DNA from 2 places in the Comamonas sp. AG1104 genome. Region 1 is predicted to be linked to the other one. Evidence: predicted binding sites of a transcription regulator. Region 1 holds the regulator's gene; the other holds the start of a gene.

What was found. Region 1 encodes FNR, which switches genes on or off when oxygen is low (the NO sensors DNR and NnrR bind a similar motif). Its sites were predicted from a motif close to TTGATNNNNATCAA; they were not measured.
Region 2: DFO48_RS16085 (universal stress protein) is a predicted target of FNR. The motif match lies at 1,208-1,221, and genes of this name have one in related genera.

Annotation. Positions count from the first base shown of each region.
Region 1 covers NZ_QQAS01000001.1:283,994-288,302, forward strand. Annotated here, with positions in the region: gene ccoG (cytochrome c oxidase accessory protein CcoG) at 1-584, shown strand, start outside; gene DFO48_RS01280 (FixH family protein) at 711-1,016, shown strand; gene DFO48_RS01285 (hypothetical protein) at 1,274-1,537, shown strand; gene fnr (fumarate/nitrate reduction transcriptional regulator Fnr) at 1,601-2,323, opposite strand; gene hemN (oxygen-independent coproporphyrinogen III oxidase) at 2,592-3,974, shown strand; gene DFO48_RS01300 (sulfite exporter TauE/SafE family protein) at 3,978-4,309, shown strand, end outside.
Region 2 covers NZ_QQAS01000005.1:311,886-316,194, forward strand. Annotated here, with positions in the region: gene DFO48_RS16075 (FABP family protein) at 1-627, shown strand, start outside; gene DFO48_RS16080 (hypothetical protein) at 792-1,073, shown strand; gene DFO48_RS16085 (universal stress protein) at 1,345-1,797, shown strand; gene DFO48_RS16090 (amidohydrolase family protein) at 1,988-3,466, shown strand; gene DFO48_RS16095 (YfaZ family outer membrane protein) at 3,476-4,237, shown strand.

The DNA of each region.
Region 1 (4,309 bases):
GCATCGATATCCGCAAAGGGCTGCAGTACGAGTGCATTGGCTGCGGTCTGTGCATCGATGCCTGCAACTCCGTGATGGACAAGATGGAGTATCCGCGCGGCCTGATCCGGCTGACCACTCAGAATGCCGTGGCCAAGGCCTGGAAGCAGGTGCAGGTGATCCGCCGCATTTTCCGCCCCCGTGTGTTGATCTACTCGGCCGTGCTGGTGGCCCTGAGCGCCGCCATGATCGCCAGTCTGGTGCTGCGCGAGCCGCTCAAGGTCGACGTGATTCGCGACCGTGCTGCGCTTTCGCGCATCGTGGCGGGAGGCAAGCTGGAGAACGTCTACCGTCTGCAGATCATGAACGCCACCGAGTCCGAGCAGCACTACCGTATCAGCGCCGTGGGCCTGGAGAATCTGGAAGTCGCATCCGAGCAGGAAGTGACCGTTGGCCCTGCCGAGACGCGCGGCATTGCGGTGCGGCTGCAGATTCCGTATGGCTCAGCAGCTCCCGGCTCGCACCCCGTACACTTCAATGTGGATGCAGTGACTGCCGGAGCAGGGCGTATTTCCGAGAAGACGGTATTCCTGGTGCCGCGTTAATGCCAGGTCTTGCCGGTCTTCGTGGGCCATCACGGAGGCCGGACAAGGACACTGCCAATCGGCAGCAATCTATGCCACCTTGCCATATGTGCCTGGGTGGCCAGAATTTTGGAAAGAGGTTTCATCATGTCGGCAGCACAAGCCAAGGTCTCGCAAACGGCCAAGATCATCCACCCCGAGGACGGCAAGCCGTGGTGGAAGTTTGCCCATGTCTGGCTCATCATCGCCGGCCCTGTGATCGTGGTGATTGCCGGCTTTGTCACCGCATACATCGCACTGAGCAGGCCCGATCCCGTGATTGACCCTGACTACTACCGCCATGGCATGGAAATCAACCAGCGCCTGAGCGAAAGTGAAAAAAGCATGGCCCCTGCAGTCACCGGCCGCAATCATGCGGCCACTCCAGCCAAGGATCATCCGCTGGATCGCTGAGCGCTCCGGCGCTTGCTCCGCCAAGGTCGCTTTTGCGGCCTTTTTTGTTCCCGATATCAAAATCAGAGCGTGCTGCGCATGCTCTGTCTAACGTTGATGCAGCAATAAATGGTTTTTTGTTATTAGGAAGGCGCAGGGTGCTACTGAAAAGAGAGTAATTCAGGGTTTCCCGCCACGGTGCATGCCCGCAGTCCTGCATGAATGGTCACCACTGTTGTGCAAAATATGACCAAGCCCACAGCCCAAGGAGAATCAGGATGGATGCTCGACGCTGGATGTGGATTGTCTGGCCGGCCTTTCTGGCGGCGGCAATCATGGAGATGGTGGTTTTTGCCTTTGTGGACCCGCTGGATGTGCACTGGCTGGGCTCCCCTCTGGACTGGTCGCGCCAGGCCATCTATACGGTCGCTTTTTTTGCCTTCTGGGTCGTGACCCTGATGGGAGGTGCGATGACGGTGATGCTGGGGCGCTCCGTCAGCGATCTCAATGGCGGCATTGTTTCCGAGCCTCTGCCCGAGTAATTCGCCCAGACAAAAAAGCCCGCTGTCCGCGGGCTTTGTCTTGAGTGCATCTGCTGACTCGGTTCAGCTCTGGCATTGCTGGCTGTTGACGATGCGTTTGAGCGCCTCGGTATCCAGAATGCGCAGGTGGCGCTGCTTGACTTCGATGATGCCTTCCTCGGCGAACTTGGAGAAGGTGCGACTCACGGTTTCCAGCTTGAGGCCCAGATAGCTGCCGATTTCTTCACGCGTCATGCGCAGCACCAGCTCCGACTTCGAAAAGCCGCGTGCCGACAGACGCTGGACCAGGTTCAGCACAAAGGCCGCCAGGCGCTCTTCTGCGCGCATGCTGCCCAGCAGCAGCATCACGCCATGCTCGCGCACGATTTCGCGGCTCATGACCTTGTGCACGTGGTTCTGCAGGGCCGTGACCTCGCGCGAGAGCTGCTCCAGTTTGTCAAACGGCATGACACAGACCTCGGCGTCTTCAAGGGCCACGGCATCGCAAGTGTGGTGGTCGTTGACGATGCCGTCCAGACCAATGATTTCGCCCGCCATCTGAAAGCCTGTGACCTGATCGCGTCCGTCTTCGGTGGCCACGCTGGTCTTGAAGAAGCCGGTTCGAATGGCATACAGGGAAGTGAACTCTTCGCCATTGCGAAACAGCAGCCCGCCGCGCTTGATTTTGCGGCGCGTGGCCACAATCTCGTCAATGCGCTCCATTTGTTCATCGTCCAGGCCCATGGGCATGCACAGTTCACGCAGATTGCAGTTGGAGCAGGATGCTTTGATGGTCTGAAGATTCATGGGCTTTTTGCAACCGCGCAGACAGGCACAGAGTGGAGAGTCGCGCTGGTCATTGACCTCGTGGTTGAAGATGAGATGGATCAAATTGTCGCAGCACTTGCCTTGAAGTCTCTTGATTTTCATCAAGGACAGGGTGATTGCCTTGGGGCACATTGCCTATATTCGTTCAAAAACATGCGCTTTTGCCTATTTTGGGCATGATTTTCAGGATCTGATTTCCATTGAAATATGCTCCATACAGTGTGTGGGCGCACCCTAACTCCCAGTTATGACCGCAGTCACGCCTGAGTTGCTGAGCCGCTTTGATATCCCCGGCCCACGCTACACATCGTTCCCAACAGCCGACCGTTTTGTTGAGGCTTTTGGTGCAGACGACTACATACTGGCACTAAAGCAGCGCAAGACGCATTCCGGCTCGCGCGCTTTGCCCCTGTCCGTTTATGTGCATGTGCCGTTCTGTGAGTCGCTTTGCTATTACTGCGCCTGCAACAAGATCGTGACCAAGCATCATGAAAAGGCTGCCGAGTATCTGGACTACCTGAGTCGAGAGCTGGCCATGCATACCGAGCATTGCGGCAAAGGCCAGCTCGTAAGCCAGCTGCATCTGGGTGGAGGCACACCGACCTTCTTCAGCGATGCCGAGTTGCAGCAACTGATGGTCTTGATGCGTGAGCATTTCAAGCTGGATCCGGCGGGCGAGTACTCCATCGAGGTCGATCCGCGCACCGTCAGCAACGAGCGGCTGAGAGCTCTCAAGGACATGGGGTTCAATCGACTGAGCTTTGGCGTGCAGGACTTTGATCCCGCGGTGCAGAAAGCGGTGCACCGCGAGCAGCCCGCCGAGCAAGTCTTTGCGTTGGTGGCCGAGGCGCGCCGCCTGGGCTTTGTCTCCATCAATGTGGACCTGATCTACGGTCTTCCCAGACAGACGCCCGAGTCTTTTGCGCGCACGCTGGCACAGGTCAATGAGCTGCGCCCCGATCGCATTGCGCTGTATGCCTATGCGCATCTGCCCGAGCGCTTCAAACCGCAAAGGCGGATCGAATCGGCAGACCTGCCCATGGGACAGGACAAGCTGAACATGCTCTCCGGCGCAATCGATGCGTTCATGAATGGCGGCTATGTCTATGTAGGCATGGACCACTTTGCACTGCCTGACGACTCTCTGGCCATTGCCAAGCGTCAGGGGCGCTTGCATCGCAACTTTCAGGGCTACAGCACCCAGCCTGATTGCGATCTGATTGCACTGGGCGTATCGGCTATCGGCAAGGTGGGCGCGACCTACAGTCAGAACGTCAAGACTCTTGAAGAGTATTACGACGCCGTCGATGGTGGCGTGCTGCCCGTGCAGCGCGGATTGGCGCTTTCGCGTGACGATCTGGTACGCAGAGCCGTCATCATGTCCATCATGTGCCAGGGCTCCGTCCTGTATGAACCCATGGAGCAGGCCTGGCTCATCAATTTCCGCGAGTACTTCGCTGCGGAGCTCGATGCGCTGGCGGAGATGCAGCGCAACGGCTTGGTCGAACTGTCCGTCGAGGGCTTCAAGGTCACCGGCCTGGGCTGGTTTTTTGTGCGCGGAGTAGCCATGCTGTTTGACCGATATTTGCAGGCCGACCGGAACCGCGCCCGCTTTTCACGCATCATCTAGCGCATGTTGTTTTCGCTGGTCTGGACTGCTTTGATCATGGGGCTCGTGGGTGGGCCCCATTGTCTTGTGATGTGCGCTGCCCCCTGCAGTGTGGTCACAGCAGCGAAGCCCATCGGTGGCGGGCAGCCCATTGCCGTGCACGGCCTGCAAAAACGCCAGTGGCTGCGTACTAGCCTGTTTCATCTGGGCCGCATCGCTGCCTATGCCCTGCTGGGCGGGATTGCGGCCGTGGCCATGGAAAGTCTGGCCTGGCTGACCAGTCAGACAACGGCATTGCAGAGACTTTGGACGCTGATGCATGTGGCGGTAATGGCCTGGGGACTGGCCATGGTGGT
Region 2 (4,309 bases), on a different contig from region 1:
AAAGACATCTACACCGAGCCCACGCCGGATGTGAATACTCTGGCCAACCTCGGCCCCCTGACCGGCATGGCCGGCATCTGGACCGGCAAGCGCGGCCTGGATATCAATCCCAAGGCTGACGGGCCTGAAAAGCAGGCCTTTATCGAGCACATGGAATGCCAGCCCATCGACGCGCAAACCAACGGGCCACAGCTCTTCTACGGCCTGCGTTACCACACACGCATCGTCAAGCCTGACGATGTGGAAACCTTTCACGACCAGGTCGGTTACTGGCTGTGGGAGCCTGCCACCGGCAACATCATCCAGACCCTGACCATCCCGCGCGGACAGACCGCCATGGCCACAGGCAAGACCACGGCCGACGCCACCAGCTTCACTCTCAGGGCAGAGCGCGGCTCCACCGTCAACGGCATCTCCAGCAACCCATTTCTGGAACACGCCTTCAGAACCGACGCCTATACCATCACCGTCACCAAGCACTCGGACGGCACTTGGTCGTACGAGCAGGAAACCACATTGACCATCCCTGGTCAGAGCGAGCCTTTTGCCCACACCGACCGCAACACCTTGCACAAGATTGGCGAGCCCACTCCCAACCCCACGGCAAGGGCCGCAGTTGAAATCTGATTGGCGCCATCAAAGGACTCCACGCCCCGGCCGAATTCACTGGTTCCACAGGGCGCACACTCCCCGATTACTGCATCGTCCGTAATGGCCTTACGCATGCTGGCCATGGACCTTGCGGGAAAGAAGGCGCTTGCCTTCAAACTGGCCTGTATGAATGCATTTCAATGCATGAAGGCCATTCCCAGCAGGCTGCCGACACTCAGCGCATGGCGCAGGCCTTCAATCTGGTCGCGAAGGCTGCTGTCTGGGCGCACCGCAGTGCGTTCACGACCTTTGATACAGAGCGATGCCGACCAATGAGCGCACAGCAGCCACCTGCCGAAACTGAATTACGCCGCCCTCCTACCAATGCACAGCCGATTGCGACGGACCTGATGCCGGCCTCCTTCGACAACCTGCTGTGGCGCATTGCCGACGTTGGAATCATCGGCGCGGCCGATGCCTGACTGGCCAAGCTGGCAGCAGCCAGCGTCCAACGCCTGACTCAACGCGCCCAGCGCCGCGAATAGTCTGCTTTTGATAACCTCTAACGCTTTATGGATAAGGGCTTGAGGCAGCTTTTACCTGCACCTTCATGGATTTGATTTCCATCAAGAAACCGTCTGAATACTCATTTCAAGGTGTTGCATTAGCAGCCCTGGAGTGTGAGTATGAGTTTGCTGATAGGTCGAATTGATTTGGCAACAAGACGCGCACCAATGCGCAAGGAGGCTGGATATGTTCAAGCACATTTTGATTCCTACGGACGGCTCGAAACTCTCTGAGGCCGCGCTGCGCGCAGGCATACAGCTGGCGAAGGAACAAGGCGCACAGGTGACGGCGCTGTATGTGATGCCGGATTACGCAGCCATGATTTACGGAGCAGAGGCGCTGATCGCCTACAACTCCGCCGAGTTCGACAAGAGCGCCCAGAAGGAAGCAGATCAGGTATTGCACGCTGCCCTGGAAATTGCCAAGACCGAGGGCGTGGCCTGCCAGACGGTGCGGGTAACGAATATCTCCATCAATCAGGCCATCATCAAGCAGGCGCAGGAGGGTAACTGCGACCTGATCTGCATGGCATCACACGGCCGCAAGGGCATTGCCGGCATTTTGCTGGGCAGCGAGACCCAGCGCGTACTGGTCAACAGCAGCATTCCGGTTCTGGTGCACCGCCCGGTTCAAGCCTGATCGGCTGCAGCGCAGTCACGACCCGGCCGCTCTCATCATGCAAGCAACGCCCCATCGCCCTCGTGCGGTGGGGCGCTTTTTCATGGTCCGATCGTCGTGTAGCATCGGTGCATCAAATTGTGAATCTTCGGTTCCATTTGTCACGCCTGCCGCGGCGTCTTTGTTCATTCAGCACAAGGGGAGAGAGCAGATGAGTAACGCAATCGCTACTGACGGCGACCTGGCCTGGAAGACCGGCCCGATTCGCCCCAGAGCCTGCACCTGCGACAGCGTGGTGTGCCAATTGCTGCATGAGCGGGTAATGACCGATATGTCGCGCCGCATGTTTGTGGGCGGAGTGGCCGCTATGATGGCGCCGTTCGTGGGCCTGCATGCGGCCGAGCCCGGTGCCGGCGGCATGCCCAAGCAGGCCGACCGCCCCGTGTTGCTGACCAATCTGCGCCTGTTTGACGGCACGGGCAAGTCCGTGCGCCAGGGCGTGCAGGTGCTGATCCAGGGCAAGGTGATTGCTGCCCTGCCCTCTGCCGGCGAGAAGGTGGAAGGCGCCCAGGTGATCGATTGCCAGGGAAAGCTGGTGATGCCGGGCATGATCGATACGCACTGGCACACCATGCTGGCGGCCGTGCCGCAGATGACGGCCATGACGGCAGATCTGGGCTATCTCTACATCTCCGCCGCGCAAGAGGCGCAGCGCACGCTGATGCGCGGCTTCACCTCGGTACGCGATGCGGGCGGGCCGGCCTTTGCGCTCAAGCGCGCGATCGACGAGGGCATGGTGCCGGGCCCGCGCATCTACCCCAGCGGGGCGATGATTTCTCAGACTTCGGGCCATGGCGACTTCCGCCTGCGCAGCGATATCCCGCGTGCGGCGAACGAGTCGCTGAGCATGGTGGAGCAAGTCGGCGTGGCCATGATTGCGGATGGCGAGACCGAGGTGCTGCGCCGCGTGCGAGAGCAGTTGATGCTGGGTGCCTCGCAGATCAAGATGCTGGCTGGCGGCGGCGTGGCATCGATGTACGACCCGCTGGACAGCACCCAGTTCACCGAGAAGGAGCTGCGTGCTGGCGTGGAAGCCGCCGCAGACTGGAACACCTATGTGATGTCGCATGTTTACACGCCCAAAGGCATCAAGCGGGCCATCAAAGCAGGCGTGAAGAGCATCGAACACGGCCAGTTGGCCGACGAGGAAAGCGTGCGCATGATGCGCGACGAAGGCGTGTGGTGGAGCCTGCAGCCGTTTCTACAGGACGAGGACGCCAACCCTTATACGGATGCAGTGCGCCGCGAGAGCCAGTCGCGCGTGGCCCAGGGCACGGTGCGCGCCTATGAGATGGCGCAGAAGTACGGCATCAAGACGGGCTGGGGCACGGACATTCTGTTCAGCCCCAAGGGCACTGTCACACAGGGCAAGCAACTAGCCAAGCTGACGCGCTTTTATGACCCCATGACGCTGCTGAAGCAGGCCACGGGCACCAACGGCGAACTGCTGGCCCTGTCGGGCGAGCGCAACCCCTATCCCCAACCGCTGGGCCGCATCGCCGCTGGCGCATTTGCCGATCTTCTGGTGGCCGATGGCGACCCGACGGTGAATCTGGACTTTCTGAGCAACCCGGAACAGAACCTGCGCCTGATCATGAAGGACGGCAAGGTGTACAAGAACACGCTGTAAGGCAGACAAATGATCCAGCATATCAACACCACTGCGGGCATGGCAGCGGCGGCGCTGGCCGTGGGCCTGCTGGCAGGCACGCCTGCATGGGCGCAGGACAACGCGGCGGCCGATGCATGGCGCTATCAGCTCACACCCTATGTATGGATGACGGGACTGGACGGCAGCGTCCGCCCGTTCAGGGGAGCGCCCACCGTGACCGTGAACAAGTCGTTCTCGGACATTCTGGAGAATCTGGACGCTGCAGCCTTTGTGAATGGCACGGCGCGCAAGGGCAGCTATGTGCTGCAGGGCGACTTCAGCTACGCTGCCACATCGGACCAGGCCGCCCTGCCCCTGGGCCTGAGTGCCAAGGCCAAGATTCGTCAGACCTCACTGACTATGACGGGCGGGCACAACTGGATGCTGAGCCCTCAATCGAGCTTCGACCTGATGGCCGGCCTGCGCCTGTGGCAGATCAAGGCCGAAGTGAATGTGCCAGGGGTGGGTTCGGCGCAATCCAACACCTCGTTCGTCGACCCGGTGGTCGCCGCACGCTGGCGCTACGACATTGCGCCGCGCTGGTCCAGCTTGCTGTATGCCGATATGGGCGGGCTGGATGTGGGCTCGAAGTTCACCTGGCAGGTTCATGCCTCGGTGAACTACCAGGTCAAGGAAAACATTTTTGTGTCCGTAGGCTACCGCCACCTGAGCGTGGACTACCGTGACAATGGCAAGCGACTGGACTTCAGCCAGAGCGGCCCGATCGTCGGAGCGACGCTCAGGTTCTGATCACCACCAGCGGATAGACAATACCCGGCCCGGCAGACCAGCGGTCTGCAATGCCACATACAGCAATCACTG